DNA from 3 places in the Allobosea sp. P1_A7 genome. Region 1 is predicted to be linked to each of the others. Evidence: riboswitches for the same ligand, from Rfam matches in the RefSeq annotation. Region 1 holds a riboswitch; each other region holds the start of a gene.
What was found. Region 1 has a riboswitch for cobalamin ahead of metE (5-methyltetrahydropteroyltriglutamate--homocysteine S-methyltransferase). Riboswitches for the same ligand answer to the same signal wherever they lie in the genome.

Region 1 (8,685 bases):
CGTACCGCCAGGGAGGCCATTCCGAGCAGAAATGCGACGGCTGCAGCCAGCGCGGTGCGGCCAAAGCTGCTGGCGGCCGCGGCGCTCCAGACGTCCGCTTCGCCCAGGCTGCCGAGCGAGCGATCCAGGATATCGAGCCCTTGCGCGGCGAGTGCCAGCGGCAAGGCGGCAGATCCGAGCAGGATGAACAATCCGAGCGGTCGCCGGGCATCGCGAGGCAAGGGACCAACCCAGGTCGCAAAGGCTGCCCCGCCGAGCCCCATGAGCAAGCCCAGATAGAGCCCTACCTTTCCCAGCCATAGGGTAGCCCGCACAGCAGGATCAGTCCGTGTCTCAGGAGTTGGCGACTGGCCGCTGGGCGCACCGACTGAGAAGACCACCGCCCCACCAACCGGGTGCCCATCCTCGGAAATGACGCGCCAGCTCAGAACATGCGTTCCGGCTGACAGTTCGGCGGGCGCTTCGATCATCAGCGTCCTGTCCTTCAGCACGAACCGATCGAGTGTGCGGGACGCGCTGTCTGGTCCGATCAGCTTAAGGATGAGCGGCGACACCGGTTCACTGAAGCTCAGTGTCAACACCGCAGGGGCGTTGGTCACGACCGCGCCGTCCGCCGGCGAGGCGGCGATCAGCGCGGCATGAGCGAAGGCGCGTCCGGTTATTGCCGTGGCGACAGCCAAGGCGCAGGTCAGGACGAAGGCGAGGCGAAGGGGCCAGCGCATGGCAACTCCCAGCAGCCGGGCGCGAAGCCCGGCCACTTGCGCGGTTTACTTTTTCGGGGTGAGCTTCAGACCGGGAGCCGGATACTTGTAGTCGTCCGCGCTCTTGCCCTCAGTCGGGATCTCGATCCAGCGTTCGACTGTGCCGCCCTCGCACTCCTGGACGACCGGTACGTAGAGGACGGTGTCGGCCTTGAGGTCGGAGGTCAGATAACCGCGCAGCACGAACTCGTCATAGTGCTCGTCAAGCAGCCTGCCGCCGCTCCAGACCACTTCCTTCACGCCTTCCGAAGTCGGTGTGCCGTAGTAGTCGAAAGCCTTGCCATAGGGGCCCTTCACCGTTTCCAGTGTCCAGCCGGGCTTGGGCATCGGCTTGACCGCGATCACGCCCTCGGGAATCCGGACGCGGACCTTCGTTGTTGCCGCGCCCTTGCAACCATGGGGCACGCGCAACACGGCCTTGTAGGTCGAGCCGACCGGAGCCTGCTGCGTTTCGAGGGTAATATGAGCGAGCGCACCGGTTGTTCCCAGAGTGACGAACATCGCTGCAAGGAGATGGGTCTTCATGGCGTAATCCTTGGTCTGTGAGGGCGGTTCTGCGACGGGCTCGTGAGAGCCCATGACGCTCGATGCCGTTGAGTGTGGTCATCGGACGGTGAGTGCCGGCCGGTGATGGCGATCCCGACATGCGGCCCCGGTCAGATTGCGATCGGCAAAGGAACCGTTGGCATGGTGAGCCGAGGCATCGCAGGCGCGAGCCCCCGCGCTTCGTTTGCGTGCCGGGCAGACATCGCGCCGAATGCTCGGATCAGAATCTGGTGCGCATCTGCTGGGGATGGCGGGCAAATCGGCCTTGAAGCCGAGGTCGCGCAACAGAGCGGCCCTACATGCGCGAACGCATGGCGGCTTGCTCAGGTCTCAGACCGGCGGTGCGCGGGGATTGGCGGGCGATCGGCCGGCGACAAAGCCGTGACGCGCGTCGAGATGCCGGATGAAGGCGTTCAGGTCGACGGTCCGGTAGACAACTGGCAGATAGTCGATTGCTGACGGCACATCCGCGTGGGCGGGATGAGAGCAACCGAGCGCGCAGCCGCTCATCAGATCATGCTGCGCCGTGCCGCGGTCGGTCGTGTCACCCGGCGAAGAAGCCCCCGGCGAGCAAAACGTTATGGCCAGAGTGCGATCGAGAGCGATGCTCGCAGCATTGGCACCCGACGCGAGCCCTGTCAGGACCATCTGGAGCACGAGCAGATAGGCCACGGCGACCGCGACCCAACGGCTCGATTCTGCTCTCTGGCGCCACGCGGACAAGGGCTGCCCTCCTGACGTTTGGATAACGAGCCTCAGGCGCTCAGCGAGCGGCTGCCCGGACGTGCCGCGCGGCTTCAACCATATTGACGAGAGCAGGCCTGACCTCCTCCCATTTGCGGGTCTTCAGGCCGCAATCGGGGTTGATCCAGAGCTGTTCGTCTGCGAGCTGGAGGCGAGCGAGCTTCATCAGGCTCGTCATCTCGCCCACCTCGGGCACCCGCGGCGAGTGGATGTCATAGACGCCGGGACCGATCTCGTTGGGGTAGCGATAGGTCTTGAAGGCGTCGAGCAATTCCATCTTCGACCGCGAGGTCTCGATCGAGATCACATCGGCGTCCATCGCGGCGATCGCGTCGATGATGTCGTTGAACTCCGAGTAGCACATATGGGTGTGCACCTGGGTTGCGTCGGTGACGCCCGAGGCACAGAGCCTGAAGCTGCCCACCGCCCAGTCCAGATAGCCCTTCCACTCGCTCTTGCGCAGCGGCAGCCCCTCGCGCAGCGCCGCCTCGTCGATCTGGATCATCGCGGCACCTGCCTTCTCCACATCGATGACCTCGTCGCGGATCGCCAGCGCGATCTGGCGGCAGGAGGCACTGCGCGGGATGTCGTCGCGGACGAAAGACCAGTTCAGGATCGTCACGGGCCCGGTCAGCATGCCCTTCATCGGCCTCGTGGTCAGCGACTGCGAATAGGTCCACCAGCCGACCGTCATCGGCTGCGGCCGCGAGACGTCGCCGAACAGGATCGGCGGCCGCACACAGCGCGAGCCGTAGCTCTGGACCCAGCCATGTTTGGTGAAGGCGAAGCCGGCGAGCTGCTCGCCAAAATACTGCACCATGTCGTTGCGCTCGAACTCGCCATGGACGAGCACGTCGAGGCCAATCTCCTCCTGCCAGCGCACCGTGCGCTCCGTCTCCTCACGCAGGAATTGCTCATAGTCGGCATCGCTGATCAGGCCCTTGGCATGAGCCGACCGGGCCTTGCGGACCTCGGCGGTCTGCGGGAAGGAGCCGATCGTCGTCGTTGGGAAAGCCGGCAGGTTGAAGCGCTCGCGCTGCAATTTCGCACGGGCTGCGAAGGGGCTCTTGCGGTCAGTCATGCTGGGCGTCACCGCCGCGACACGCGCAGCCACTGCGGCATCGTGGACTTTCGGCGAGGCCTTTCGGGCCGCCGCTGCGGCCGCCGAAGCGTCCAGGGCATCCCCGACGCTGTCGCGGCCACCCGCCAGGGCTTTGCCCAGCACCGAGAGTTCGCCCATCTTCTGCACGGAGAAGGCGAGCCAGCTCTTCAGGTCGGAATCGAGATCGGTTTCGAGATCGAGATCGATCGGCGTGTGCAGCAGCGAGCAGGAGGGCGCGATCTGGACATGGTCGGTGCCGCGCCTGGCGACAACCGGCTCGAGCCGGTCGAGCAGCGCCGGCAGGTTGGCCCGCCAGATGTTGCGGCCATCGATCATGCCGAGCGACAGCACGAGCCCGCGCGGCGCCTTGGTCAGCACCTCCTCGAGCTGCGCGGGAGCGCGCACGAGGTCGAGATGAAGGCCTGCGACAGGCAGCGTGACCGCCGTGTCGAGATTGTCGCCGAGACCACCGAAATAGGTCGTCAGCATGATCTTCAGCTGCGGCAGGGCATGGGCGATGGTGGCATAGGTCCGGCGCAGGGCGTCGCGGGCGGCCTTGTCGAGATCGAGCACCAGACAAGGCTCGTCGATCTGGACCCATTCGGCACCATTGGCGGAAAGGCGGCGCAGCACATCGATATAGACCGGCAGCAACTCGCCGAGCAGCGAGAGCGGATCGAGGCTGGCGTCCCTGCTCTTGCCGAGCTTCAGATAGGTGACCGGCCCAAGCAGAACGGGGCGGGTGTCGTAGCCGAGTGACTTGGCCTCACGATACTCGTCGACCGCCTTGAGCGAGGACAGTGCGAAGCGCTGTCCGGTCGCGAATTCCGGCACCATGTAGTGGTAGTTGGTGTCGAACCACTTGGTCATTTCCTGCGCCGGGGCGCCGTGGGAATGCTCGTGGTCGTGGTGGGCATGGCCGCAGGAGGTGTGCGGCTTGGTCTCGCTTTGCGCACCTCGCGCCATGGCGAAATAGGTCGCCAGCCCGAGCGGACCGCCCTTCCAGCCATAGATCTCGGGAATCGCGCCGACCATCACGCTGGTGTCCAGCACCTGATCGTAGAACGAAAAGTCGTTCGACGGGATGACGGTGACACCGCGTGCCTTCTGGCGGGCCCAGTTGGCGGCGCGCAATGCGGCGGCGGTGTCGAGCAGGTCCCTTTCGGTCGACTTGCCCGACCAATAGCTTTCGAGAGCGAGTTTGAGTTCGCGGCGGGGACCAATGCGCGGCGTCCCAAGGGTCGCGACAGGAAGTGAAGATGACATAGGCTTACCCCAGAAGTTGGGAGCAAAGGCCAAAGCGGACGCGTCCAGGATTCCGCCGGCGAAGAGCCTGCGCAATCGCAAAGCGCTCCACCGGGACACCCCGCCCGAGGACGTTCAGTTCGTCGAGGCAGGTCTCCTGGCTCACGGGTCATCGCTGCTGTCCGGCCTTCCCGAGACCTTGCCGGCCTCAGTGACACATCTTGGACAGCGGCTCACCGCTTACAGTTGCGGGGGCAGCGCCGGCCTTGCCCAGGTCAATAGCGACCTCGACGCACCGGCTTCCCTCTTAGCTCCGGGCAAACAGACCCGGAGAACCACGACACCCCAACCTAGGTCCAAATGCTCGCCGCAGTCAATGGGAATATAAAGACATCTTTATGTCTCCATGTCGCTATCTGCGCCGACTGACGCTGCCCCCGACGGCGGGATGTTCCGTGGTCGCGCGCAGGCGATGCGGGGCAAGCAGTTCCCGCGCAATTGCTAAAGTAGAATAATTAGAATCTATATCTATTATAGATTGCACATGTACTTCACGCCACAAAAGTACATCAGAAAACACTGTGTCAAATTTACAATTGCGAATCCTAGTACCAGCGGACTACATCCACCCGCAAATGGACTGGGGTCTTCCAATGAAGAACAAATCAAAACTATATTTTTCAGCCGCTTTCCTTTTTACAATCCTTCAAAGCACGATTTGTTACTCTCAAGCGATCGCAGATGGCGGCAGTGCGTCACCGGCGTTCACGCTCGACCAGATTACGGTCACGGCGACACGCGGTGAAAAGCAGGTTCTCGATGTTCCCGGCGTCGTGAACGTTATCTCACGGCAGGAACTCGACGAGCGCATGACGCGCGACATGCAGGACCTCGTCCGCTACCAGCCGGGCGTCAGCGTCAACCGCCTCACCAGCGGCACCGACCCGTTCGGCAACCTCGATGGCTTCACGATCCGCGGGGTCGGCGGCAACCGCGTCCAGATGCAGGTCGATGGATCGCGGGTGATCGAGCGCATCACCGACGGCAATCGCAACTTCGTCGAGATGCCCTTCCTGAAGAGCGTCGAGATCGTGCGTGGGCCAGGCTCGGTGCTCTGGGGCGCCGATGCTCTGGGCGGCATCGTCGCCTATCGGACGCTCGATCCCCAGGACCTGCTGAAAGGCAAGGACAAGCCCTACGCCGTGCGTCTCGATGCCGGGTATGACAGTTTCGACCGCTCCTTCACCAAGACCGGCATCGCAGCCTTCAGGCTCACCCCTGCCCTGGAGGCCATTGTCGGCCTGAGCCAGAAGACGGCGGAGGAGGCCAAACTCAGCCGGGCCCGCGCCGATGGCGGCCGCTGGGGCTGCCCCGTGCCGAGCCTGCGCTATCTCGGCTGCGACACACTGAACCCGCTCGACAGCACGGTTTGGAACGCCTTCGGCAAGATCGTCTTCTCGCCGACGACAGACCATACGTTCAAGCTGACCGGCGAGTATTTCGATAATAGCTCAAAGATCAATCAGCTCTGGGACTATAATGTCCTGGCGTCCGGCCTCCGCAACGGACCCTATATCCGAGATGAAGTGAAATCACGCCAGCGCATCGCCTTCGAGCATCAATGGGATGTCGGCACGAGCTTCCTCGACTCGATCCGCTGGCAGGCATCGTTCTCGCCACAGAAGCGTGAAGTCACCAATAATCGCTATCAGACGCAGACCAACAACCAGCAGCGTTTCACCCGCGGCTTCCTCGACTATTCCGAACAATTCTCCCAGCTCGATATCCAGGCAAAGTCGAGCTTCGCGCTCGGCTCGAGCTTCCACCGGCTGACCTACGGGTTCCAGGGCGACGTCACCAAGACCGATTATGAGCGTCGCGACGACGTCCGGAACATGTCGACCGGCGTCACCACCACGACGATTGCAGGCGGCTTCAACTTCGCCAACGCGACGACGACGCGCTACGATTTCTATCTGCAGGACGAAATCGAATTGCTGAACGGTCGCTGGACGATCACGCCGGGCGTCCGTTACGCCAATTACAAGATCGACCCGAGCATTGGGCCAGGCTACGTCATCGTGCCGGGCAAGGCTCCGCGCGAGATCGACTCGCATAAGCTGATCCCGCAGGTCGGCACGATCTTCAAGCTTGACGAGACCTATTCGCTCTATGCCCGCTACGCCCAGGGCTTCAAGATGCCGACCGCGCAGCAGCTCTATACGTCGCTGCCGATGGGCACCCAGAACCTGATCCCGAACCCGGATCTCAAGCCCGAGAGCGTCACGTCCTACGAGGCCGGCATCCGCGGCCGCTTCGACAATGGCTGGTTCTCGGTCGGCGTCTTCCATGCCGATTACAAGGACTTCATTCAGAACTTCGCGCCGATCCTCGGTTCGACCGATCTGACCTATCGCAACCTCTCGAGCGTCAAGATTTCCGGTATAGAGGCATCGGCCGAGTGGAAATTCCACGAGCGCTGGCTCGCCAATGTCGCGCTGAGCTACCAGTACGGCACGCAAAAAGCCGATTCTGGCGCATTGACCACGCCGTATAACTCGATCACCCCGTTTACCGCTGTCGCCGGGCTGAAATACCTGATGCCCGAATATGGGCTGGAGGCCGAGGTCATCGGAACCTTCGGGGCGGGCGTCACCCGCGCCAGCGCGCCGACCATCTTCAAGCCGGCGGGCTACACCGTGTTCGATGCCTTCCTGAACTGGAAGCCGACCTCGTACATCACGGTCCGCGGCGGCGTGCAGAACATCTTCGACCGCCGCTATTTCTCGAACGTCTATAATTTCGACAAGGTTCCGGCTTCGGCCGCAGTCGCCGCGACCAACCCGCTCGAACTGCAGACCGCGGCTGGCCGTACCTTCAAGCTCGCAGCCTCGGTTGAGTTCTGAGACGCAGCGGACCTAGCGCCACCCGATTGACGGGCCGCGGCTGTGACAAGCGCGGTTGGTCACGCGACGCTCCGAGCGAGACCCCGGAGCGTCGCATCCTTTCCTTGGAGCCCCCTTATGACAAGCACCACACATCCCCGCGAACTGCTGAAGCAACCCTCGGCCGAAATCCTGGCAAGCCTGCCCGCCATGGGCCGCGTCATGCTGAGCGCACGCTCCGGCGGCGCGACGCATGAGCGCATGGGCGTGGTCGGCACCGTCTCGATCGACGGGACCAGGGCGCGCCTCGCAGGCGAGTTCCACGACAGCACGCTCGATCTTGCGGTCGTGACCCGGCTGGTCGCGGACCGCACCAGCAAGATGCGCGACCGGGTGCTGCCCAGGCTCGAGTGCCAGGACGCCGCCGGCGAGGTGTTGTTCAGCCTGATCGGGCTCGACGGGTTGGAGCTCTTCGACAAGGCGCTTGCCCCATTCGGCGCCGGTGAGGCCCTGGAGCCGGTCGAGCGCGAGAGCGCTGCCGGCGGCGGATCGCCTGATGTGCCCGAGGATGATCTCGGTGCCGCGACCTTCGCCGCGATCCTGCGCAATGGCGTGCCGATCTCGATCGATTTCACGAAACCGGGCCTGGCCCAGCATTGGGGAGGTGCGCTGCCAGAGCCGAAGCCGGCCATGGGCTTCGTCAACATCATGCAGGGCGACTTCCACCTTCACTTGCGCGCTGGTGCGGTCGCAAGCTGGCTGCGGCAGGTCGCCGGCTCGGAGGTCGAGCTTGCAGCGCATGATTCCGACGGCCAGCCGTTCGGCCTCGTGCTGCGCGGCCCGGCCGCGGCCTTCGACGGCGTTCCGCTCGGCAATCCCCATGGCTGAGCCCTCCCTCACCGCCGGATCCGTGTCCCTGGCTCATCGGCGCGCGACCTGGCTCTTGCCCGAGACCGGCGAGGCCATTGCCCAGTACGATCTGATGCGGACGATGGCGCAGAAGCGCGTCGTGCTGCTCGGCGAGAGTCATGACATCGCTGAGATCCATCGCTGGCAGCTCCATGTCACGGCGTTCCTGCATACGCTGCGGCCGCAGATGGCGGTCGGTTTCGAGATGTTCCCACGTCGGCTCCAGCCGGTGCTCGACGCCTGGGTCGAGGGCGAGATGGACACCGCGACCTTCCTGGAGCGGTCGGAATGGGCACAGGTCTGGGGTTTCGATCCCGAGCTCTACCTGCCGCTCTTCCATTTCTGCCGACAGCAGCGCGTGCCGATACTCGCGCTCAACTGCCATCGGCCGCTGGTCACGCGTGTCGGCCAGGTCGGTTGGGATGCGATTCCCATCGAAGAGCGCGATGGCGTGACGCCGGCTGCCCCCGCGACGGAGGGGTACCGGCGCTAT
Region 2 (4,809 bases), on a different contig from region 1:
TCAAAGCCCTTCAGGCCAATCACCACGAGGCGACCATCCTTGGCTTCGCCGGCCGCCCAGGCGCGGTCGTAATGATGGCTGACCCGACGCCCGACACCCTGGACGACGAGCCGCATCGGCTTACCGGGAATCGCCGAAAAACCCTTCAGGCGCAGCACGCCCTCGGCCTCCGCGGCCCTGGCAACGCGGGCCGCCAGCTCCTCGGGCGAGGTCGCCGCGGCGAGAGCGAAATCGAGGCTTTCGAAATCGTCGTGGTCGTGGTCCTCTGCGCTCTCATGGTGCGAGGGGCGTCCAGCTAGATCGGCCTCGGCAGCCGCGTTGAGGCCGATAATCAGGGCGGGCTCGACCTTGCCATGGGCCGTCTCGACGATCTTGATCGCCTTCGGCAGATGCGCGGCGATCTCGGCCTTGACGCGTTCGCGGCCGGCCGCATCGACGAGGTCGCTCTTGTTGAGCAGGATCAGGTCGGCGCAGAGGATCTGGTCCTCGAACACTTCTTCGAGCGGGTTGTCGTGCCCGACCGCGGCATCCTGCGCCGCCTGCGCAGCGAGAGCGTCGGGATCATCCGCGAACTGGCCATCCGCCACGGCCGGACCATCGACCACGGCGATGACACCATCGACCGTGACACGTGACCGAATGGCCGGCCAATTGAACGCGTTGACCAGCGGCTTCGGCAGGGCAAGCCCCGAGGTCTCGATCAGGATGTGTTCCGGCGGGTTCGGCCGGTCGAGCAGCTTTTCCAGCGCCGGCACGAAGTCGTCGGCGACGGTGCAGCAGATGCAGCCATTCGGCAGCTCGACGATGTCCTCCGCGGTGCAGCCGGAAATGCCGCAGCCGGCGATGAAGGAACCGTCGAAGCCGAGATCGCCGAACTCATTGACCAGCACGGCGATGCGCTTGCCCCCTGCATTCTCCAGCAGGTGCCGCACCAGTGTGGTCTTTCCGGCCCCGAGGAAGCCGGTGATGATCGTGCAGGGGATCTTGCCCAGCGAGCGGGCTTGGGGAGCGTTCATGATCTCATCCTTGTTGGCGCGCCGGGAGAGGCGGTACGCGCGCGACCACGCCCTTGCGGAACGAAGCGGGTCTTTCTTTCCAGGGAACGATACCGTTTGCGCTGGCTGCAAAGCTTGCAGCTGCGTCAACGATTTCGGCGATATGGGTGTCTGCGTCGAGATCGCCGATCAGATAGGTCCATTTGCCGTCGGCCGCCAAGGCGACGGTGCAGGGGCGATTGCAGACCGCGAGGCAGTCGACGGGTTCGACCGGAAGCGTCCCGCCGTCGCGCGCGATGCGTTCGCGCAGCGCCTCGGCAAAACCCAGTCCGGGCTGGTCGTAACCCTCCGGCAGGTCCGCCCGCGCGCGCCGYCAGGCGACGCAGACGAAAATGGTGACATCGCCTTCGGGCATAGGCCGGTTCCTTTGCTTCCGGCGCGATCCCGGGGGATCGCGCTCAGCGTCAGGCCTTGGCCGGGGCTGCGGCACGGCGCGTCGCCCAGGGCCAGAGCACGCCGACGGCAAAGCCGGTGGCGAGCCAGAGGGCAGCCTGGAGCGCGAGCGAGAGCGCGGCGAAATGCGCTGCGATTTCGGCAGGGACCTTGCTCTCCGGGGCGGCGGGATGTGGTGCGCCGATCAGATGCGGGACGAGCATGGCAAGCACGGCAAGTGCCCGCYGCCAGCTCGCCTCCGCCCGCAGGAAGACCCAGAGGCCGCCGGCGGTGACGAGCGCGGTGGCGATCCACCAGGTCTGGCGGTGGAGCAGTTCGGCTGACGCGCTGCCGGGCAATTCCGGTGCGAGCCCGGTCGCCGGCACGAGGCCGAAGGCCAGGAAGCCGCAAGCCGCCCAGATCAGTGCGGTCCGCTCAGTGATGGCATCGCCCGCTGCGATCATGCCGCCGAGCAGCAGGGCGGCAAAGCCGATCGCGGTCGCAATGGTGACGATGGTGGTGAAGGCCGTACGCTGCAAGCCGRCCTGTGGCTTCCACTCGGCGTGGTCGGCTGCGTCGGCGCCGCCATGGGCAAGGACGATCCTGGCATCGCCGGTGAAGCTGGCGTGCTGAAGCTCGACTGCGCGCAGTGCCGTCTCAAAGGTTTCCGCCTTGAGGATCAGCGGCGTGGTGGTGACATGCTGGAGTGCTGCTACCAGGAGCCCAGCAAGAAGCCCGGCCAGAAGACTGACCGTGAGAACACGATTGACCATGTTGCCTTTCCCTCAGTGGCAGGGAAAGGCGAGGGTGTGGCGCGTGTCGTGGGCTGCGTTGTGAACGCTGGTCGAATGGGCGAAGCCGACGGTGAAGATCAGGGCTGCGCCGAGTGCCAGGGCAGCTGCGACAGCCTTGACGCGCTCGGAAGCGCTGGCCTGGGTGGTGATCGAAGCCGTATTCGTCGTCATCTCGGTCTCCTTGGCCACCCCGCCGGCAGCCCGCTGGATTGCATCACTCGCTGACGGCAGGTCTCCTGGCTCGCGGGTCCGGATCTCTCGCCGCCTTCCCGGGACAATCCCAGTGGCCGATGGCGCGAAACTCGCCGCTTACAGTTGCGGGGGCAGCCGCGGTATCGCACCGCGTTCCCTTTTCACCTCCTTGCAGAGGCACCGTCGGCGATGATCATTAGCCATCTGCACGGTGCTGTGCAATGCAGCGATCGTGATTGCGAGCGCAGTGAAGCGATGTGATCTCTTGTCGCCTGTCCCGGCTTGCTTCGCTTCGCTCGCCAGGTCCGTTCCTTAGGCTGATCTTCCCTGGGCTGAGAGTTTGGCAGTGGCAGCGATCCTTTCCCCTCTCACCCTCGTTCTGGGCGGCGCCCGCTCCGGCAAGAGCCGCCATGCCGAGGCCCTGATCGAGATGGTGCCAGCGCCCTGGACCTATCTCGCCACGGCCCAGGCCTATGACGATGAGATGCGCGCCCGGATTGCCGAGCACCGCGCCCGCCGGTCGAAGGAGTGGATGACCATCGATGCTCCGCTGGACCTGGCGCAGGCGATCCGCGCGGTTCCCGCGGGGCAACCTGTCCTGGTGGACTGCCTGACGCTCTGGCTGACCAACGTGATACTGGCAGAGCAGGATGTGGCGGCTGCAAGCCGGGAACTGGTCGAGGCCTGCGTCGCGGCACGAGGCCCGGTGGTCCTGGTTTCCAACGAGGTTGGGCTCGGTATCGTGCCCGAGAATGCGCTCGCCCGGCGGTTCCGCGACGAGGCGGGGAGGTTGCACCAGATGCTTGCGGCGCGGGCCGACCGGGTGATCTTCATGGTCGCCGGTCTGCCGATGCAGGTGAAATGAGCAGGAGGTTCCGATGACGATCGATGCTGACGAGGCCGCCCGCCACAAGGCCAAGATGGAAAAGCGCAAGGCGGTGCAGGATGCCGAGGTTGCCGCCAAGACGATCGAAAAGGGACTCCTGATCGTCAATACGGGGCCAGGCAAGGGCAAGTCGACCGCCGCCTTCGGATTGATCCTGCGGGCTCTCGGCCATGACTGGCGCGTCGGGGTGGTGCAGTTCATCAAGGGCGCCTGGGCGACAGGGGAACGCAAGGCGCTCGACGCCTTCGGTGATCGCATCGTCTGGCACACGATGGGCGAAGGCTTCACCTGGGAAACGCAGGACAAGGCCCGCGACATCGCTGCCGCCGGGCGCGCCTTCGCCAAGGCCAAGGCGTTGATGGACGATCCGGAGATACGCCTGCTCGTGCTCGACGAACTCAATATCGCGCTGCGCTACGACTATCTGCCGCTGGCGGAGGTGGTCGAGACATTGGCGAGCCGGCGCCCTGATCTGCACATCGTCGTCACCGGCCGCAATGCCAAGCCCGAGTTGATCGCCGTCGCAGACCTCGTCACCGAGATGACGCTGGTCAAGCATCACTTCGCGGCGGGCGTGAAGGCACAGGCCGGGATCGAGTTCTGAGGCTGAGCCATCGACCCGAAACGTGAGTTGCGGCTTTCGGGAAAGTCGAAGCAAACACAGAAGGTGAGATCGTCGTTCCCGATGCGATGCCCGGTCCGATGAACTAGAGGGCGAGCGCGGTAGCGGCCCCCGCAACGGCGAGCCCCCACAGCAGCAGACATGCCCTCCGATAGAGAGCGAGCGCCCGCCGGATATCCGCCGCTTCCGCTTCGGCCCGGCCGTCCCCCATCCAGCCGTCGTCGACCCTGACCTCGCCATAGACGCGCGGGCCCGCCAGACGGAGGCCTAGCGCACCTGCCATCGCGGCTTCCGGCCAACCGGCATTGGGCGAACGATGATGGCGGGCATCGCGTCGGACAGCTCGCCACGCATTGGCGGGGTCTGACGTTTTGTCGAGTGCGGCGGCTGCGGTCAGCAGCAGCGCGGTGAGGCGAGAGGCGGGAAGGTTGACGAGGTCGTCGAGACGCGCCGCCGCCCAGCCGAAGGCGAGGTGGCGCGGTGTCTTGTGGCCGATCATCGAATCGGCGGTATTGATCGCCTTGTAGAGCGCGCCGCCCGGCAGGCCGCCGACGCCGAGCCAGAAAGCCGGAGCGACGATCCCGTCCGAGAAATTCTCGGCAAGGCTTTCGATTGCGGCGCGGGAAACTCCGGCTTCGTCGAGGGTTTCGGGGTTGCGGCCGACAATCATCGAAACGGCCATGCGTCCGCCTTTGAGCCCGTCCCGCTCCAGTCCTTCGGCGACCCGTGCGACATGCTCGTGCAGGCTGCGCTGTGCGATGAGGCTGGAGGCGACGAGCGCGAGGGGCAGCCAGCCAAGCGGGCCGAGGCCGCGGCAGAGCAGGGTGAGCCCCCATGAGATGGCAAATGTGGCGGCAAGCAGCAGCGCGAGGGCGAGGCCGCCGGCCG
Region 3 (15,274 bases), on a different contig from region 1:
ATGGTCGGCTATGGTCGCGAATATCTGACCCGTGCCCCCTGGATCATGCTCGCGCCAGCCTGCACCATCGTGCTGACGACGCTGGCGGTGAGTCTCGTCGGCGACTGGCTGCGCGACCGGCTCGATCCGACCCTGCGCTGATCCTGGAGAGACAACATGCATCCCAATGGCGTCCGCGGTTTCGGCATCACGGCTCCGCGCCCCAAGAGCGACCTCTCCGATTTCGCGGCGATCCTCGACAAGGTCGAGACGCTCGGGGTCGAGTCCACGGAATTGCCGATCTTCGACATGGACCTGATCATCGGGGGGCGCATCCGCCGTCCGCATCTCGATCTGCTCAAGCGAGCCTGTGCCGGGCGCAAGCTCGCCTATTCCGCGCATGGTCCGCTGGCGATCAATTTCTTCGATGATCCGGCCCGCCTGCCGCGCCATTTCGAGGTGCTGAAAGCCTCGCTGGAGATCGCGGCCGAGGTCGGCGCCGTGCATTACGTCATGCATTCCGGGGTCATGCCGGCCCAGCCCGGCGAGGTGGTCGAGGCTGCCTATGACCGCCAGCGCGAATGGCTGTCGAGGGCCGGGGATGTGGCGCGCGAGCTCGAGCTCCTGCTTTGCGTCGAGACCATGTTCGGTGGCCACCACGGCAGGATGCACGCCTCGATGCCGTCGCGGCTCGCCGAGGAACTCGTCGAGATCGGCCACTCCCATGTCTGGGCGACGCTCGATTTCAGCCATTCCTACCTGCGCACAGGCTATTTCGGCGGCGACTATCTCAGCGAGATCAAGGCGCTTGCCCCTCTCGCCAAGCATCTGCATGTGCACGATTCCTTCGGCCGGGCTGATGCGATCGAGACCTACAGCCTGAGCGAGAAGCTTGCCTTCGGACACGGCGACCTGCATCTGCCGGTCGGCTGGGGCGACATTCCCTGGCAGGAGCTCATGGAGGCCTGTGTCTTCCCGGACGGTGTCCTCTTCAACATCGAGCTCAATCCGCGTTTCTGGTACGCCGCCGATGAGTGCGTGGCTGCAACACGGGCGCTTGCGATGCAGGCGCTGACCAGCGGCCTGAGGAAGAGCGCATGAGCAAACCCGCCAAGGCTGCAGCCGCCCGCGTCGTCATCGGCGTCTTCGATGGCCTGCGCCCGGACTTCATCACGCCCGAGCTGATGCCGAACCTGGCGCGTTTCACAGGGCAGGGCACCTGGTTCCGCGAGGCGCGCAGCGTCTTTCCGTCGATGACGCGCGTGGCCACCACGTCGATCGCAACGGGTGCGCCGCCAAAGGTGCACGGCGTCGTCGGCAACGCCTTCCTGTTCCCTGAGGTGACCCGCGAGCACGCGCTCGACATGAGCCGCGCCGACGATATCGCACTGGCGGAGGCTGCGACCGGTGGAGGCCTGGTCGAGGCCGAGAGCTTCGGCGATGTGCTGGCGAAGGCCGGCAAACGGCTCGCCGTGGTCCATACCGGTTCGGCCGGCTCTGCCTATCTGATCAATCCGCGTGCCAGGGCCAACGGCCACTGGACCTTCTCGATCCTCGGGCGCGAGCACAGCCAGACGCCGGACGCGGTGGACGAAGTCGTCGCGCGCTTCGGGGCGCTGCCGCCGCGCAGCCTGCCCCGCTTCGAGGAAATCGATTACGCGGAACGGGTGCTGCGCGAGCATGTGCTGGCCGAGATGAAGCCCGACGTCGCGCTGATCTGGTTCAATGAGCCCGACACCTCCTTCCATTACCGCTTTCTCGGCTCGCCCGAGACGCTTGCGGTACTCAGACATGTCGATGCCGCCTTCGGCAGGCTGCTTGAATGGATCGAGGGGCAGCCCGATGCCGAGCGCTATGCCGTCGTCGCGGCCTCGGATCACGGCCAGATCTCGACCAAGGGCGAGCTCGCTCTCTCCGAGTTGCTGCGTGGGCAAGGCCATGCCGGTCGCCGTGCCGCCGAGCGCACGCTGGCCGGCGCCTGCTTCTCGATGACGGGCGGCAATATGGGGGAAATCCGCATCCTCGAGGGAGGAGCGGCCCGGCGCGACGCGATTGCCGCCTGGCTCCGGGAGCAGGACTTCCTGGGCATGCTCTTCGCGAAGGCCCGCAACGAGGTCGAGGGCGAGGTCGAGGGAAGTTTTGCGCTCTCGCTGGTCGATCTCGATCACGCGCGCCAGCCCGATCTCATCTATGTCCTGCGCTCCGGCGACGAGCCCGACAGCTATGGCAATCCCGGGCTCGGGCTCCTGACCAAGTTCGATGTGCCGGTTGGCGGCGGCATGCATGGCGGGCTCAACCGGCACGAACTCAACACCGTCCTGGCCGTCCGCGGTGGCGGCTTTGAGTCCGGGACGAAGGATGACCGCGCCTGCGGCATCATCGATATCGGCCCCACCGTGCTCGGCCTGCTCGGCCTTTCACCGGCTCAGACGATGCTGGGCCGGAATCTGGCGCAGCCGGCGACGGAGCAGCGGACCCGTTCGTTCGAGACCGGCACCGGCGGGTTCCGTCAGCGCCTCGAACGCGTCGACCGCGAGGGATCGCGCATCATCCTCTCCGGCGCGCGAGGCTGACCTCGGGGGCGGGAGCACGTTCCGCTCCTGTCCGAAGCGCATCGAAGCGAGGCGCCCGGCCCCTTCGACATGCTTGCCGTCGTGCCGGTCATCCCAGCCACCGGGATGAGCGGGCAGCTAGAGTTCGCGCTCCGTCTCACTCTCCTCCCGCACCGGAGCGACCAGGAGATTGGGGCCGAGGGGGCGCCCGGCTGAGGGATGCTTCGGCCCCTCAGTTCGCATGGCCATAGGCATCGGCGGCGTCGTCCGCGCCAGGATCATCCGCCCCAGCATCATCCACACGCCGCTCATCATGAGCGGAGATCCAGGCGGAGAGCCCGGGCAGGCGCTCGCCGGACGCCGCGAGTTGGCGCAATGTCGCCCGCACGGCGTGACGCGCAAACCGATCCTGTGGGGCGGGAACGGTGGAGGGGGCGGCTCCTGCGGCAATGGCCGCGAGCACGCTCTCCTTCAACCGGACCAGTTCGACATCGCCATAGCGCATCAGCAGGTCCTGGAACTGCTTCTGGGCCGTCGCATAGAACGGTGTCGGCCGGCCCATCGCATCCTTGACCGGATGCGCCGGCACGAGATGAGCACAGGGCACGAGGCCTGCCGGTACGAGCTCGGTGGCGGCATGCGTCCGGCCGGAGCGCATCAGCTTGGGCAGGACATGGGTATGCGGCCCCTCGGGGCTCTTGCCGTCTGCCGGGGGGATTGGCTGGTAGACTTCACAACGGCCGAAACGGGTGATGAAGACGCGATGCGGCCCGGCTGCGACGATGGCGGCCATGGTGGTGTTGCCGGCCTCGAAAAGCGGGCGGCCGCATGCGGCGCGCAAGGCTGCGATCAGCCCCGGGGTGCTGGTTCGGATGCAGATGTCGACCTGCAGGGTATCGAGGCCCATGTCGAAGAGAAGGCCCTCGCGATCCTGCTCGCGCAGCGCGTCGCCGTCGGGGCCGAGCTCGGTCAGAACCGTGCGCCGGCTCATCGCGCAGGCGGTCTCGGGCAGGCAGAGCGCGAGGCGGTGGCTCCAGCCCTGGCCGGTCGCGGATTCCGATGCGAAGGGCGTCACGCCGGTCAGATTGCGAAAGCCAATGCCGCCGCGCGCAGTCGTGGCCGCAAGGAGATGAGTCTTATCAGTCAGCTGAACGGGTTCGTTCGAATCGCGCATGAACTCGGCGATGGCGCCAAAGGTGCCGAGATTCCATTGCGAGGCTGGATCGGCGAGATGAGCGCGCAGGAGCGCACGAATGTCGTCAGGGGCTGTCATGTCACGACTGTTCCGATGTAAGGCGCCGCCAAGGCAGCAGGTAGGGTGCGCCGGCTTCCGAACCGCGGGCCGCGGTAATGCCGAAGACGGCAGCAAGGTTGGCGTCGTTGAGGACGATTCCGGGCGAGCCATCGGCAATGAGCCTGCCGCGATCGAGCAGGATCAGGCGATCGCAGAAACGCGCGGCCAGCGTCAGATCATGCAGGATGACCGCTACCCCGGTGCCGCCGGCAGCCGTCCGGTGCAGAAGCTCCATGACCTCGAGCTGGTGTAGCGGGTCGAGCGCCGCGAGAGGTTCGTCGGCGAGCAGGATCGGCGCCTCGACGGCGAGCGCACGCGCCAGCAGCACGCGCATGCGCTCGCCGCCCGAGAGCGTCTCGACTGTCCTGTCGGCGAACGCCGTGGCGTCGGCCGCTGCGATGGCGCGCGTGATTGCGGCGCGATCGGCCTCGTTCTCGCCGGCAAAGGGCTGGCGATGCGGCAGCCGCCCAAGCCCAACGAGGGCCTCCGCGCGCATCGACCAGTGTACCGCGCCGCCCTGCGCAAGGAAGGCGATGCGCCGCGCCAATTCCTTGCGCCCGAGCGACTTGGCGGTCAGCCCGTCGTAGCGCACCTGGCCGGAATCGGGCGTGACCAGGTCGGAGAGCACGCGCAGCAAGGTCGTCTTGCCAGCACCGTTGGGGCCGATCAGCCCGACCATTTCGCCTGCCGAAAGCGCGATATCGATGTCGCGCAGGATCGGCTTCCCGCCGAGCGTGAGCGAAACTCCCGAGGCTTCGATCTTCATCAGACCTCCCGCCGCAGGCGATGGATCAGGTGGAACAGGAAGGGGGCTCCGATCAGCGCCGTGACCACACCGAGCTTCAGCTCGGGCCGGATCGGGGCGAGGCGCAGAGCGGTATCGGCTGCGAGCGTCAGGATCGCTCCGCCAAAACCGCTGACGAGCAGCAGCCGGCCCGGTCGGTTGCCGACCAGCGGGCGCAACAGATGCGGCACGACGAGGCCGACGAAGCCGATCGCGCCGGTGACCGCGACCGCGCTGCCGACGGCGAGTGCAGCTCCGCCGATTAGTCGGGCGCGCAGCCAGGTCAGGTCGAAGCCGAGACTCTTGGCCGTGTCCTCGCCCAGGGTGAGAGCGTCGAGGGCAGGTGCGGTCGAAAGCAGCAGCAGCCAGCCGAGGAGCATCGGCGGCAGCACGAGCCAGACATGGAGCAGGCTGCGATCCGCGAGCGAACCCATCAGCCAGAATACGATTTCCAGCGCGGCGTAGGGATTTGGCGCGAGGTTGAGCGCAAGCGCGGTCATCGCACCGGCGAAGCTGTTGATCGCAACGCCCGCGAGGATCAACGTCATCGTTCCGGCGCCGCGCCCCATGAAGGCGTAGAGCAGAAGCGTTGCCAGTGCGGCGCCGGCCATGCCGCCCAAGGGGAGGGCGAGCGCCATCGTCGCCGACAAGCCGCTGTAGAAGACCACGACCGCGCCGAAGGCGGCGGCGCTTGAAATTCCGAGGATTCCGGGTTCGGCAAGCGGATTGCGCAGCAGGCCCTGCATGGCGGCGCCGGCAAGCCCGAGACTGAAACCGACGAGCGCGCCCAGCAGCGCGCGCGGCAAGCGCAGCTCGACAAGGACGAGCGCCGGCAGGGTCTTCCGTCCGGCGAGGGCGTCGGCGAGGGCCGCCTTGATGTCGAGTGGGGCATACCCCACCGCCATGGAAACGAGCATCATGGCCAGCATCAATAGGGCCAGCATGACAATGAGCCGCGCCAGCTTCGGCGTCGTCGCTCGTACCGTTTCCTGAACCGCCAATGTCATGAGCGCGATCCTTGCGTACGGGAGGCGGCAAGCAGCTCGATCGCATCGAGCACGGCCGGTCCGGCGCAGGTCCAGAGTTTCGAGGGGAGGGCGACGAGCCTGACCCGCTCGCCGAGCTTCGTCAGGAGCGGATGATGAAGGATCTCATGGGCGAGCGAGGGCGGCCCGCCCGGCGTGGTGTTGAGGATCAGCATGTCGGCCTGTCCGAGCGCGACGGTCTCCAGCGCGATCTGGCCGTAATTGTCGATGCCGAGTTCGGCGGCGAGATTGGTCAGGCCGGCGCGGGTCAGGATCTCGTCCACCAGCGAGCCGCGCCCGACCGTGAACCCGTTCGGCCGCAGGACCAGCGCCCTGGGATGGCCCGCGCTTTGGTTGGCGGCGAGCGTGTCGAGGCGCCGGTCGATCGCTGCGATCAGGGCCGCGCCGCGTTCTGGCTCGCCGAGCAGGGCCGCCATCTCGGCGATCTGGGCACGCATTTCAGCGAGATTGCGCGGCACCCCGAATTCGCGGACGGGAACACCGGCCTTCTTCAGCAGCGCGACCGTGCTGCGCGTCGTGTAGGCGCCAGCGATGATCAGATCGGGCTTGTAACTCAGCACCTCCTCCACCAGACCGTGATTGGCCGGGATGGTCTTGGCAATCTCGGCCATGTTGGCGTTGCGCGGGTCCTGCGAGAGCCAGGTGTTCGGCGGCCGTCAGGCCGCCGAAACCGAGCAAGAGGCCAAGCGCCAGAACGGCGCCGCGAGTCATCGCGCGGGCCGCCCAAGGCTTCACAGCGTTACCTTCAGGCCGCCATAGGCGCTCAGACCCGGCACCAGGAAGCCGACGGGGTTCTCGTAGCGCTTGTCCAGCAGGTTATCGATGCGGCCGAAGACACTGAGCCTGTCCGTCGCCTTGTACTCGGCGGCGAGATTGACGATGGCCGCACCCGGCGCCCGCATGCGCGAGATCGAGAAGTCACGGTTTCCGTCGACGCGCTCACCCACATAGATCAGCGTCGCCGAAAGGGTGAGCTTGTCAACCGGGGTCCAGCTCGCCGTCACGCTGGCCTTGTGACGGGGACGGCGCAGCAGTTCCTGCCGGGCGATGTCGTCCTTGGCGATGGTGAAGGTGTAGTCGGCCCGCACCTTGAACTGCGGCGAGATTTCGAGCGCGGTAAAGGCCTCCACCCCCTTGGTCGTGGCCTTGCCGATATTGGCATAGGAGTTCCGCGCCACGTTGGTGACGATCAGGTTCTCGATGTCGTTGTGGAAATAGGTGGCGCCGAACCGGACCTTGTCATCGAGGAGAGGCTGCTCGAAGCCAAGATCCCAGCCGCGGCTTTCTTCCGGCTTCAGGTTGGGATTGCCGAAGAAGTTGAAGGCCGGGCGAGAATCGCTGAAACGCTCGCTCAGGGTCGGGGCCTTGAACCCCGTGCCATAGCTCCCCTTCAGCTTGGTTTCGATTTCCGGCACGATATAGGCTGGCGCGAAGCGGTAGGTCGTGTGGCCGCCAAAGGTCTCGTCATCGTCGTAGCGGATGTTCGAGACCATGAAGAGCCGGTCGCCGAAATTCGACTGGAGTTCGGCAAAGGCGCCCGTATTGCCGTTGGATGCCGTGAGCGCGCGGGTTTCCAGCCGTTCGCGCTCGTATTGCAGACCCATCACCAGGGTCTGCCCCTTCATCAGCTCAAGGTCGCCGCGCCAGTCGACCTTGGTGCGCTCGCCGAGATTCTCCGTCGGCAGGCCGAGGATACCAATCGCATTCGGCGTGCGGCCGGTGCGGTCCTGATTGCTGTAGGACAGGCCGAAGCGATTGACGAAGCGCCCACCAAGCGGATCCCAGACGACCTCTCCGCGGGTGAAGGCCTGCTTGTAGTCCTGGCTGCTGCGGAAGCTGCTGGGCGTGCTCGGAAAGCCGGAATCGCCGGTGAAGAGCAGGTAGCCGTCAGTGTAGCGGCCGACCCAGTTCAGCGACAGCGTATCGGACAGCGCGACGCCGAACCGGGCCGAATAGGTCCAATTGTCGTAGGAATTCGGGTTGACGCGGCGCCCCGACGGCACGAGCCCGGGAGGCGTCACCGGGGTCGAATCCGATTTGAAATGGGCGATGCTGAGGGCGTAGTTGAAGCGGTCATCGCCGCCGCTGAGGCCGACCGACTGGTTGAAGGTGCCGTATGAGCCGGCCTCGGCTCGGGCCGTGAGCTTCGGCGGACCCTCGCCACGCTTGGTGGTGATCGAGATGACGCCGCCCAGCGCGTTGGCGCCGTAGAGGCCGCTTTGCGGTCCGCGTAGCACTTCGATGCGCTCGATGTCGTCGGTCAGCATCGAGCCGAAATCGAAGGAGCGGTTCGGGGTCGACGGGTCGTTGGCCTCGATGCCGTCGATCAATACCTTGACGTGGTTGGAGTTGGTGCCGCGGATGAAGACCGAGGTCAGCCCGCCCGGCCCGCCGGTCTGCACGATATTGAGGCCGGGAACGGCGGCGAGCGCCTGCGGCAGGGTCCGGCGCTGCTCGCGCTCGATATCACCGGCAGTGATGACGGTCACGGAATTGGCGATCTCGCGCGCTGGCGTGGGTCGCGTCGTCGCGCTGACGACGATTTCGTCGAGGGCAATCGATTCGGTGGCTGACTGGGCGGATGCCTGGTTGGCGGGGAGGGAGCCGGCGGAGACAAGGAGCGACAGGGTGATGAGCAGCCGGCTGCGCCGGGCAACCTTGGGAGGACGGATCACGATGGAACCTCGGGCGTTGACGTCTGTGGCACGTCACCGCGAACGCGAGGCCCCGTCCGCTGCCCTTAGCCAGCGTGCAGTTCAACAAGCGATCGAAACACCCCGTCCGAACGTGTTCGCGTGTGACCACGGCTGACGGCAGGTCTCCTGGCTCGCGGGTCGGTGCCTTGTCGCCGCCTTCCCAGGTCCGAGGGCCCCAGTGGCGTGTGGCGAAAGGCTCGCCGCTTACAGTTGCGGGGGCAGCCACGGCATTGAATGGCGAACCATCCGCACCGCATTCCCTTTTGATCCCCTAAGGGAACCGTCGCTGGCGAGGTAAGGCCGGAACGGCCGCTGCGTCAATGATCGTTGGTGCGGGTGTCCCCAGGCGAACGCAGGTCGTCATCCCTCAAAATGCGCCAGCTCGGTCCCTCGAGATCGCTGAACTGGCCGGTGCGCATGCACCAGAAGAAGGCCGCCAACCCCAGCAGTCCGAGACCGAGTGCCAGGGGGAACAGGATCACCAGGATATTCATGACGCCACTCCCGTATTCTGCCGCGGCAGGCCGCGTCCCGCGCGCAGCGCGTTGAGCGTGACCACCAGTGACGAGCCCGACATCGCGACGGCTGCGACGAGCGGCGTCGCGAAGCCCGCGACGGCAATCGGCACCGCGACGGCATTGTACAGCACCGCAAACCAGAGGTTTTCCAGCATGAGGTTGCGCGCCCTGCGGGCGATGCGCAGGCTGTCGGCGACCGGCATCAAGCTGTCGCCGATGAAGACAATGTCGGCCGAGGCCTGCGCCAGGTCGGTCGCGCTGATCGGCGAGATCGAAACATGGGCCTTGGCAAGGGCCGGAGCGTCGTTGAGCCCGTCGCCGATCATCAGCACCTTGCGCCCCTTGGCGCTGAGCCGGTCGAGCGCCTTGAGCTTCTCGTCGGGACGCAGGCCGGCTTCGGCCTCCGTGATACCGAGGGCCGAGGCGACCGGCGCGACAGCTTCGCTTCGGTCGCCGGAGAGAATGCGGATCTCGAGGCCGAGACCGCGTAGCGCGGCGATACAGTCGCGCGCCTCCGGCCGGATCTTCTGATCGACCGCGAAGATGGCGCATTCAGTGCCATGGCGCCAGGCGATCAGGGAGGCTGAGGGATGGCGCGCGGCGACGATGGCGGCTTCCGCCCCGGCCTCGCAATAAGCGACGCTGCCGAGACGGGTCTCGATCCCATCCACAATCGCGCTCAGGCCTGCGCCGTGATTTTCGCTGACATCGCTCGCAGGAGCAGGATGGCCGGCGGCACGGGCGATGGCGCGGGCGAGAGGGTGGCGGCTCGCGGCTGCCAGCCTGCCCGCCGCCTGCAAGGTTGCGGTATCGATCTCAGCGCCATTGACCAGATCGGGGTCCGGCAGGGTGAGGGTGCCGGTCTTGTCGAAGACAGCGACATCGGCTTCGGCCAGGCGCTCCAGCGCATCGCCCTGTTTCAGCATGACCTTGCGCTTGAACAGGGCAGACGCAGCAACGACCTGCACGGCCGGAATCGCCAGCCCCAGCGCGCAGGGGCAGGTGATGATCAGGACGGTGATGGCGATGATCAGTGCTTCGGGCCAGGGCAGGCCGAAGGCCATCCAGCCCAGCAGGGTCGCGAGCGCCGTGGCGTGGACGAGAGGGGCGTAGACCCTTGCCGCCCGATCGGAAAGCTTGACATAGCGGGAGCGGCTTTCGACCGCGCGCGCCATCAGGGCATCGATCTCGTCGAGCAGGGTGCCGCTGGCTGCGGCTTCGACCTTGACGGTCAGGGCCCCGGAGAGGTTCACGGTGCCGGCATAGACCTGCGCGCCGGCCATGACGGCATGCGGCAGGGTTTCACCGGTGACGAGGCTCTGGTCGATTTCGGAGGAGCCGGTCTCGATGATGCCATCGACACTGACGCGCTCGCCCGGCTGGATCAGGACGCGGTCGCCGGGCACGATGGCCGCGATCGGCGTCACCATCGCCTCGCCATTCGGCATCAGCCGGGTCGCGGTTTCGGCCTTCAACGCGGCAAGATTGCCAGCGAGGTCGCGCGTGCGGCGGCGCATCAGCTGGTCGAGATAGCGCCCGATCAGCAGGAAGAAGATCAGCATCACCGCGCCGTCGAAATAGGCATGCTCGGCGTGGTTCCAGGTCACCACCACCGACATGCCGAGCGCGAGCACGATGCCGAGCGTGATCGGCACGTCCATGTTGACGGCGCGGGCGCGCAGAGCCCGGAGCGCACTCTCGAAGAAGGGGCGGCCGGCATAGGCGGCGGTTGGCAGGGCAATCAGCGCTGAGAGCCAGTGAAAGAAGTCGCGCGTGACCGGATTGATGTCGCTGCTATTGCCCGACCAGACCGAGACGGAGAGCAGCATGATGTTCATCGAGGCGAAGCCGGCGACGCCGAGATAGCGCAGCAGCCGCCTTTCCTCGCTTGTGTCGTCCTCACGGCCGGAGGCGGGCAGGAAAGGGTAGGCCTTGAAGCCGAGCCGGGAGAGGCGCTCGATCACGGCCTCTGGGCGCAGTACGCCTTCCGTCCATTCCACCGTGACGCGCTTCAGCGCGAGATTGACCCGGGCGCTGAGGATACCGGTCTCATGGGCAAGGCCGTTCTCGATCGCGTGCATGCAGCCGGCGCAGCGGATGTTCTCCACCGCGAGTTCCATGCCCGCGACGCCGCTTTCGCGATGGCGGATGAAGACGGAGAGATCCTGCTGCGCGGCCATGAGCCTCACTCCTTCAGCATCATGCGGCTGCGGGAGGAGAAGGCCGGGTCCCGATCGCGCTTTGCCTCGACCACCAGGGTCCAGGCGCCGGCATGCAGCCCCGGCACCGTCGCGGAATAGTGGCCCGGGGCAGTTTCGGTCAGCGTCACCTCGCGGTCCTGCTGCCGCGTCGCCGGGTGCTGGAGCTTCGCCTCGACTGCGAGCCCTGTGACAGCTGCGCCCGCCTTGTCCTTCAGCAAGAGCGAAACGACCGCGTCGGCGCCGGCACGCACGACCTCGCTCTGGGCCAGCCAGCCGCGTGCGGCCTGGGCCTGCATGCGCGCGATCTCGCCGTTGAAGCGCTGGCTGGTCTCGTAGGCGCTCTTCACATCGGCGCCGGGCATCGTCCGGATGGCCGAGACCATCATCACGCCATTGACGCCCGCGACCACGATGAAGAAGCCGATCATGCCGAAGAGCACGGCACGCCCGCTGAGCTCGAAGGGCCGGCGCCGAGTTGGCGCCGGTGGGGCTGGAAAATCGATCGGCATGATGAAGCCTCCGCAACAGGTCATGATGCGTTCTCTAGGGAGCGATGAAATGATCCCCGGCGGTCACGACCTCTCCGGCGAACAGGTCGGATGCGGTGAAGGTGATCGTCTGGGATTTGTCGAGAGGAATGCCGGCCGGCACTGTCACCAGCGCGCGGATCTCGCGCGAGGAATCGGGGTCGACCGTGATGATCGGGCGAAGATCGGCCGTCGCCTGGGTTCCGACGGTCTCGACCCGGATACCGGGCAGGCCGGAGACGGTGAGCGCGAAGGGACGGGAATCCGGGCGTTTGTTCAGCAGGCGGATGGTGTAGGCGTTGCGGATCGAGCCGTCGCTGAGCGTCACGAAGAGCGGGGTGCGCTCGTGCAGCACGGAGATTCCCGCCGTGCTGCGGGTTGCGAGCTGGTAGATCATGGCTCCGCCGACGAGCCCGATCAGCGCGGTGTAGATCAGGGTGCGGGCGCGGATCAGGCGATAGACCGGCTTCTGGCCAGCGATACGCCGCTTGACGTTGTCGTCGGTGTCATAGGCGATCAACCCGGCCGGGCGGTTGATCTTGAGCATGACCGTATCGCAGGCATCGATGCACAGGCCGCACTGGATGCAGTCCATCTGCGAGCCATCGCGGATGTCGATACCCGTCGGGCAGACCGCGACGCACTGGTAGCAGTCGATGCAATCGCCAGCCGGCTCGTTGGCGGCACGCAGGCGCGTGGCCTGCTTGACCGAGACGCGCGGATCGCCGCGATCGTAGCGATAGGTGACGTTGAGGGCGTCGTCGTCGGTCAGCGCTGCCTGGATGCGCGGCCAGGGACACATGAAGGTGCAGACCTGCTCGCGCATGATCCCGGCGAGCGCATAGGTGGTGAAGGTCAGGATGCCGATCCAGACATAGGCCGAGAGCGGAGCCGTGAAGGTCGCGAGTTCCCGCACCAGGGTTGGCGCATCCGCGAAATAGAGCACCCAGGCGCCGCCGGTCCACCAGGCGATCACGAGCCAGACCAGGTGCTTGCCGGTCTTCCGGGCGAGTTTGTCGGCGGTCCAGGGCCCCTCGTCGCGCTTCATCCGCTCGCGCCGGTCGCCCTCGAAGGCGCGCTCGACGGCGAGGAAGAGGTCGGTCCAGACGGTCTGCGGGCAGAGATAGCCGCACCAGACCCGGCCAGCGACGGCATTCATCAGGAACAGCATGAAGGCGGCCAGGATCAGCAGGCCGGTGAAGTAGTAGACCTCCTGCGGCCAGATCTCGATGAAGAAGAAATAGAAGCGGTTATTGGCGATGTCGGCGAGCACTGCCTGGTTCGGCAGGTTGGGGCCGCGGTCCCAACGCAGGAAGGGCAGGAGATAGTAGATGCCGAGGCAGAGGACGAGGATGAGCCACTTGGCGCGCCGGAACGGGCCCGACACGCTCTGTGGGTAAACTTTCTTCGACGGCGCGAAGAGCGGAGCGTCTTCGCTTTCCGCGAGTGCCATGTCATTGGCCTCCGCCGAGCGAGTGGACATAGACGGTCAGCGCCTTGATCGTGGTCGGGTCGAGACGCTGGCCCCAGGCGGGCATGACGCCGTTGCGGCTGTTGGTGATGGTCTCGGTCAGGGACGCGAGATCCATGCCGTAGAGCGAGATGGCGTCGGTCAGGTTCGGCGCGCCGAGCTCTTGATTGCCCTTGCCGGCAGGCCCATGGCAGGCCGCGCAATTATCGGCGAAGAGCTTGCGGCCGAGTGCGAGGTCAGCCTTGGGGGCAGTCGACAGTCCGGCCAGTTCGCGCACATGGTTGGCGACCGCGCTGATCTCGTCCCTCTTCAGCATGCCGTCGCGCCCGAAGGCCGGCATCTGGCTGACGCGGGTGTCGTTGTTGCCGGCGACGCGGATGCCGTGCTGCAGCGTGGTCTGAATCGCGGCAAGCGAGCCGCCCCAGAGCCACTCGTCGTCATTCAGGTTGGGATAGCCCTTGGCGCCGCTGCCGCCGACGCCGTGGCAGGCGGCGCAATTGTCGCCGAAGGCGGCCTTGCCCTGTGCCATGGCGACGCGAAACAGGGCGGGGTCGGCCTTGATCTGCTCGAGCGAGGCGTCGGCGAGGCCGCTGGCCAGCGCGGCGCGATCCTTGCGCATGACCGCGAGATCGTCCTCGATCTCCTGTCGCGAGGCGTAGCCGATGACGCCCCTGGTCGCGTCGGTCAGCAGCGGCCAGGCCGGGTAGATGACCCAGTAGCCGACCGACCAGATGATCGTGGCGTAGAAGATGCCGAGCCACCAGCGTGGCAGCGGGGTGTTGAGCTCGCGGATGCCGTCCCACTCGTGACCGGTGGTCGACTGGCCGGTGGCGGCATCGAATTCCGAGGCAGGGTCGTGATGCTTGTTCATGGCTCAGTCCTCCCGCAGGGGAGTGCGGGCGGCCTCGTCGAAGCGCGCGCGGTTGCTCGGCCAGAGCGCGTAGAGGCAAATGGCCAGAAAGGTGCCGACGAAGTAGAGTAGGCCGGCGGATTGGGCGAAGCCCGCGAGCCAATGGTAGGTCGAATCCATGGTGCCCTCGCTCAACGGATGTTGGCCTTGGTGTCGTAGAGCTTGAAGTCGACGAGCGTGCCGAGGACCTGCAGGTAGGCAATCAGCGCATCGGCTTCGGTGACCCGCTTGGGATCGCCGTCGAAATCGCGAATCTGGACCTTGGGGTAGCGCGCTTCGAGTTCGGCCGCCTTGGGGTGGTCGGGCGTGGCCTGGGCCTCGAGGTCGCTCGCGGCTTGCGCGATCATCTCGTCGGTATAGGGCACGCCGCCGCCGCGATTGGCGCGCAGGTGATCGGCGATGTCACCGAAACGAAGCTCGGTTTTCGCCAGGAAGGGGTAGCCCGGCATGATCGACTGCGGCACCAGCGCGCGCGGCTGGTTGAGGTGGCCGAGATGCCATTCGTCGGAATACTTGCCGCCGACGCGGGCGAGATCCGGACCGGTCCGCTTCGAGCCCCACTGGAAGGGCTTGTCGTACATGCTCTCGGCTGCCAGCGAGTAGGGTCCATAGCGCTCGATCTCGTCGCGCAGCGGCCGGATCATCTGGCTATGGCAGTTGTAGCAGCCCTCGCGGACATAGATGTCGCGGCCGGCGAGCTCCAGCGGCGTATAGGGCCGCATGCCTTCGACCTTCTCGATCGTGTTGCGGAGGTAGAAGAGCGGCGCGATCTCGACGAGACCGCCGACCGAGATGACCAGCAGCACGCCGATCACCAGGATGATCGAGTTGGTCTCGAAGATCTTATGCTTGAGCCAGAGCGACTTGCGCGGAGCCGGGTTTTCAATGCTCGACATCTGAGCGTTCCTTACTGCGCGGGGACGAGCTGCGGCTGCAGTGCATGGTCATCGCTCGGGGCGTCGACCGTGCCGTGCCTGACCGTCATCCAGAGATTGAAGGCCATGATCAGCGCCCCGGTCAGGAAGAGCCCGCCACCGAGCGCCCTGATGACGTAGTAGGGCTTCATCGCAGCCACGGTTTCGATGAAGGAGTATTCGAGGAAGCCGAGCGAGGTGTAGGCGCGCCACATCAGGCCCTGCATGATCCCGGAGACCCACATCGCCGAGATGTAGAAGACGATCCCTAGCGTCGAGATCCAGAAGTGCCAGTTGACGAGCTTCAGCGAATACAGCTCACGCCGGTTCCAGAGCCACGGCACGAGGCAGTAGATCGCGCCGAAGGAAATATAGGCGACCC

Region 2: it holds a riboswitch for cobalamin, as region 1 does, so the genes downstream of both, AC1D34_RS14995 (CbtB domain-containing protein) here and metE (5-methyltetrahydropteroyltriglutamate--homocysteine S-methyltransferase) in region 1, are expected to answer to the same signal.
Region 3: it holds a riboswitch for cobalamin, as region 1 does, so the genes downstream of both, AC1D34_RS15635 (TonB-dependent receptor plug domain-containing protein) here and metE (5-methyltetrahydropteroyltriglutamate--homocysteine S-methyltransferase) in region 1, are expected to answer to the same signal.

What each region holds. Positions count from the first base shown of each region.
Region 1 covers NZ_JBFTZN010000013.1:41,259-49,943, reverse strand. Annotated here, with positions in the region: gene AC1D34_RS03600 (copper resistance CopC/CopD family protein) at 1-722, opposite strand, end outside; gene AC1D34_RS03595 (YcnI family copper-binding membrane protein) at 768-1,286, opposite strand; gene AC1D34_RS03590 (hypothetical protein) at 1,638-2,030, opposite strand; gene metE (5-methyltetrahydropteroyltriglutamate--homocysteine S-methyltransferase) at 2,071-4,419, opposite strand; cobalamin riboswitch at 4,529-4,753, opposite strand; gene AC1D34_RS03580 (TonB-dependent hemoglobin/transferrin/lactoferrin family receptor) at 5,034-7,304, shown strand; gene AC1D34_RS03575 (hypothetical protein) at 7,422-8,171, shown strand; gene AC1D34_RS03570 (ChaN family lipoprotein) at 8,164-8,685, shown strand, end outside.
Region 2 covers NZ_JBFTZN010000074.1:4,481-9,289, reverse strand. Annotated here, with positions in the region: gene cobW (cobalamin biosynthesis protein CobW) at 1-1,016, opposite strand, end outside; gene AC1D34_RS15005 (DUF1636 family protein) at 1,021-1,410, opposite strand; gene AC1D34_RS15000 (CbtA family protein) at 1,460-2,200, opposite strand; gene AC1D34_RS14995 (CbtB domain-containing protein) at 2,213-2,392, opposite strand; cobalamin riboswitch at 2,431-2,613, opposite strand; gene cobU (bifunctional adenosylcobinamide kinase/adenosylcobinamide-phosphate guanylyltransferase) at 2,754-3,278, shown strand; gene cobO (cob(I)yrinic acid a,c-diamide adenosyltransferase) at 3,292-3,903, shown strand; gene cbiB (adenosylcobinamide-phosphate synthase CbiB) at 4,007-4,809, opposite strand, start outside.
Region 3 covers NZ_JBFTZN010000078.1:33,203-48,476, reverse strand. Annotated here, with positions in the region: gene AC1D34_RS15670 (ABC transporter permease) at 1-141, shown strand, start outside; gene AC1D34_RS15665 (sugar phosphate isomerase/epimerase family protein) at 157-1,080, shown strand; gene AC1D34_RS15660 (alkaline phosphatase family protein) at 1,077-2,552, shown strand; gene AC1D34_RS15655 (DUF6925 family protein) at 2,764-3,804, opposite strand; gene AC1D34_RS15650 (ABC transporter ATP-binding protein) at 3,806-4,591, opposite strand; gene AC1D34_RS15645 (FecCD family ABC transporter permease) at 4,591-5,616, opposite strand; gene AC1D34_RS15640 (ABC transporter substrate-binding protein) at 5,613-6,266, opposite strand; gene AC1D34_RS15635 (TonB-dependent receptor plug domain-containing protein) at 6,387-8,330, opposite strand; cobalamin riboswitch at 8,451-8,651, opposite strand; gene ccoS (cbb3-type cytochrome oxidase assembly protein CcoS) at 8,669-8,845, opposite strand; gene AC1D34_RS15625 (heavy metal translocating P-type ATPase) at 8,842-11,049, opposite strand; gene AC1D34_RS15620 (FixH family protein) at 11,055-11,579, opposite strand; gene ccoG (cytochrome c oxidase accessory protein CcoG) at 11,614-13,050, opposite strand; gene ccoP (cytochrome-c oxidase, cbb3-type subunit III) at 13,052-13,939, opposite strand; gene AC1D34_RS15605 (cbb3-type cytochrome c oxidase subunit 3) at 13,943-14,098, opposite strand; gene ccoO (cytochrome-c oxidase, cbb3-type subunit II) at 14,110-14,874, opposite strand; gene ccoN (cytochrome-c oxidase, cbb3-type subunit I) at 14,886-15,274, opposite strand, start outside.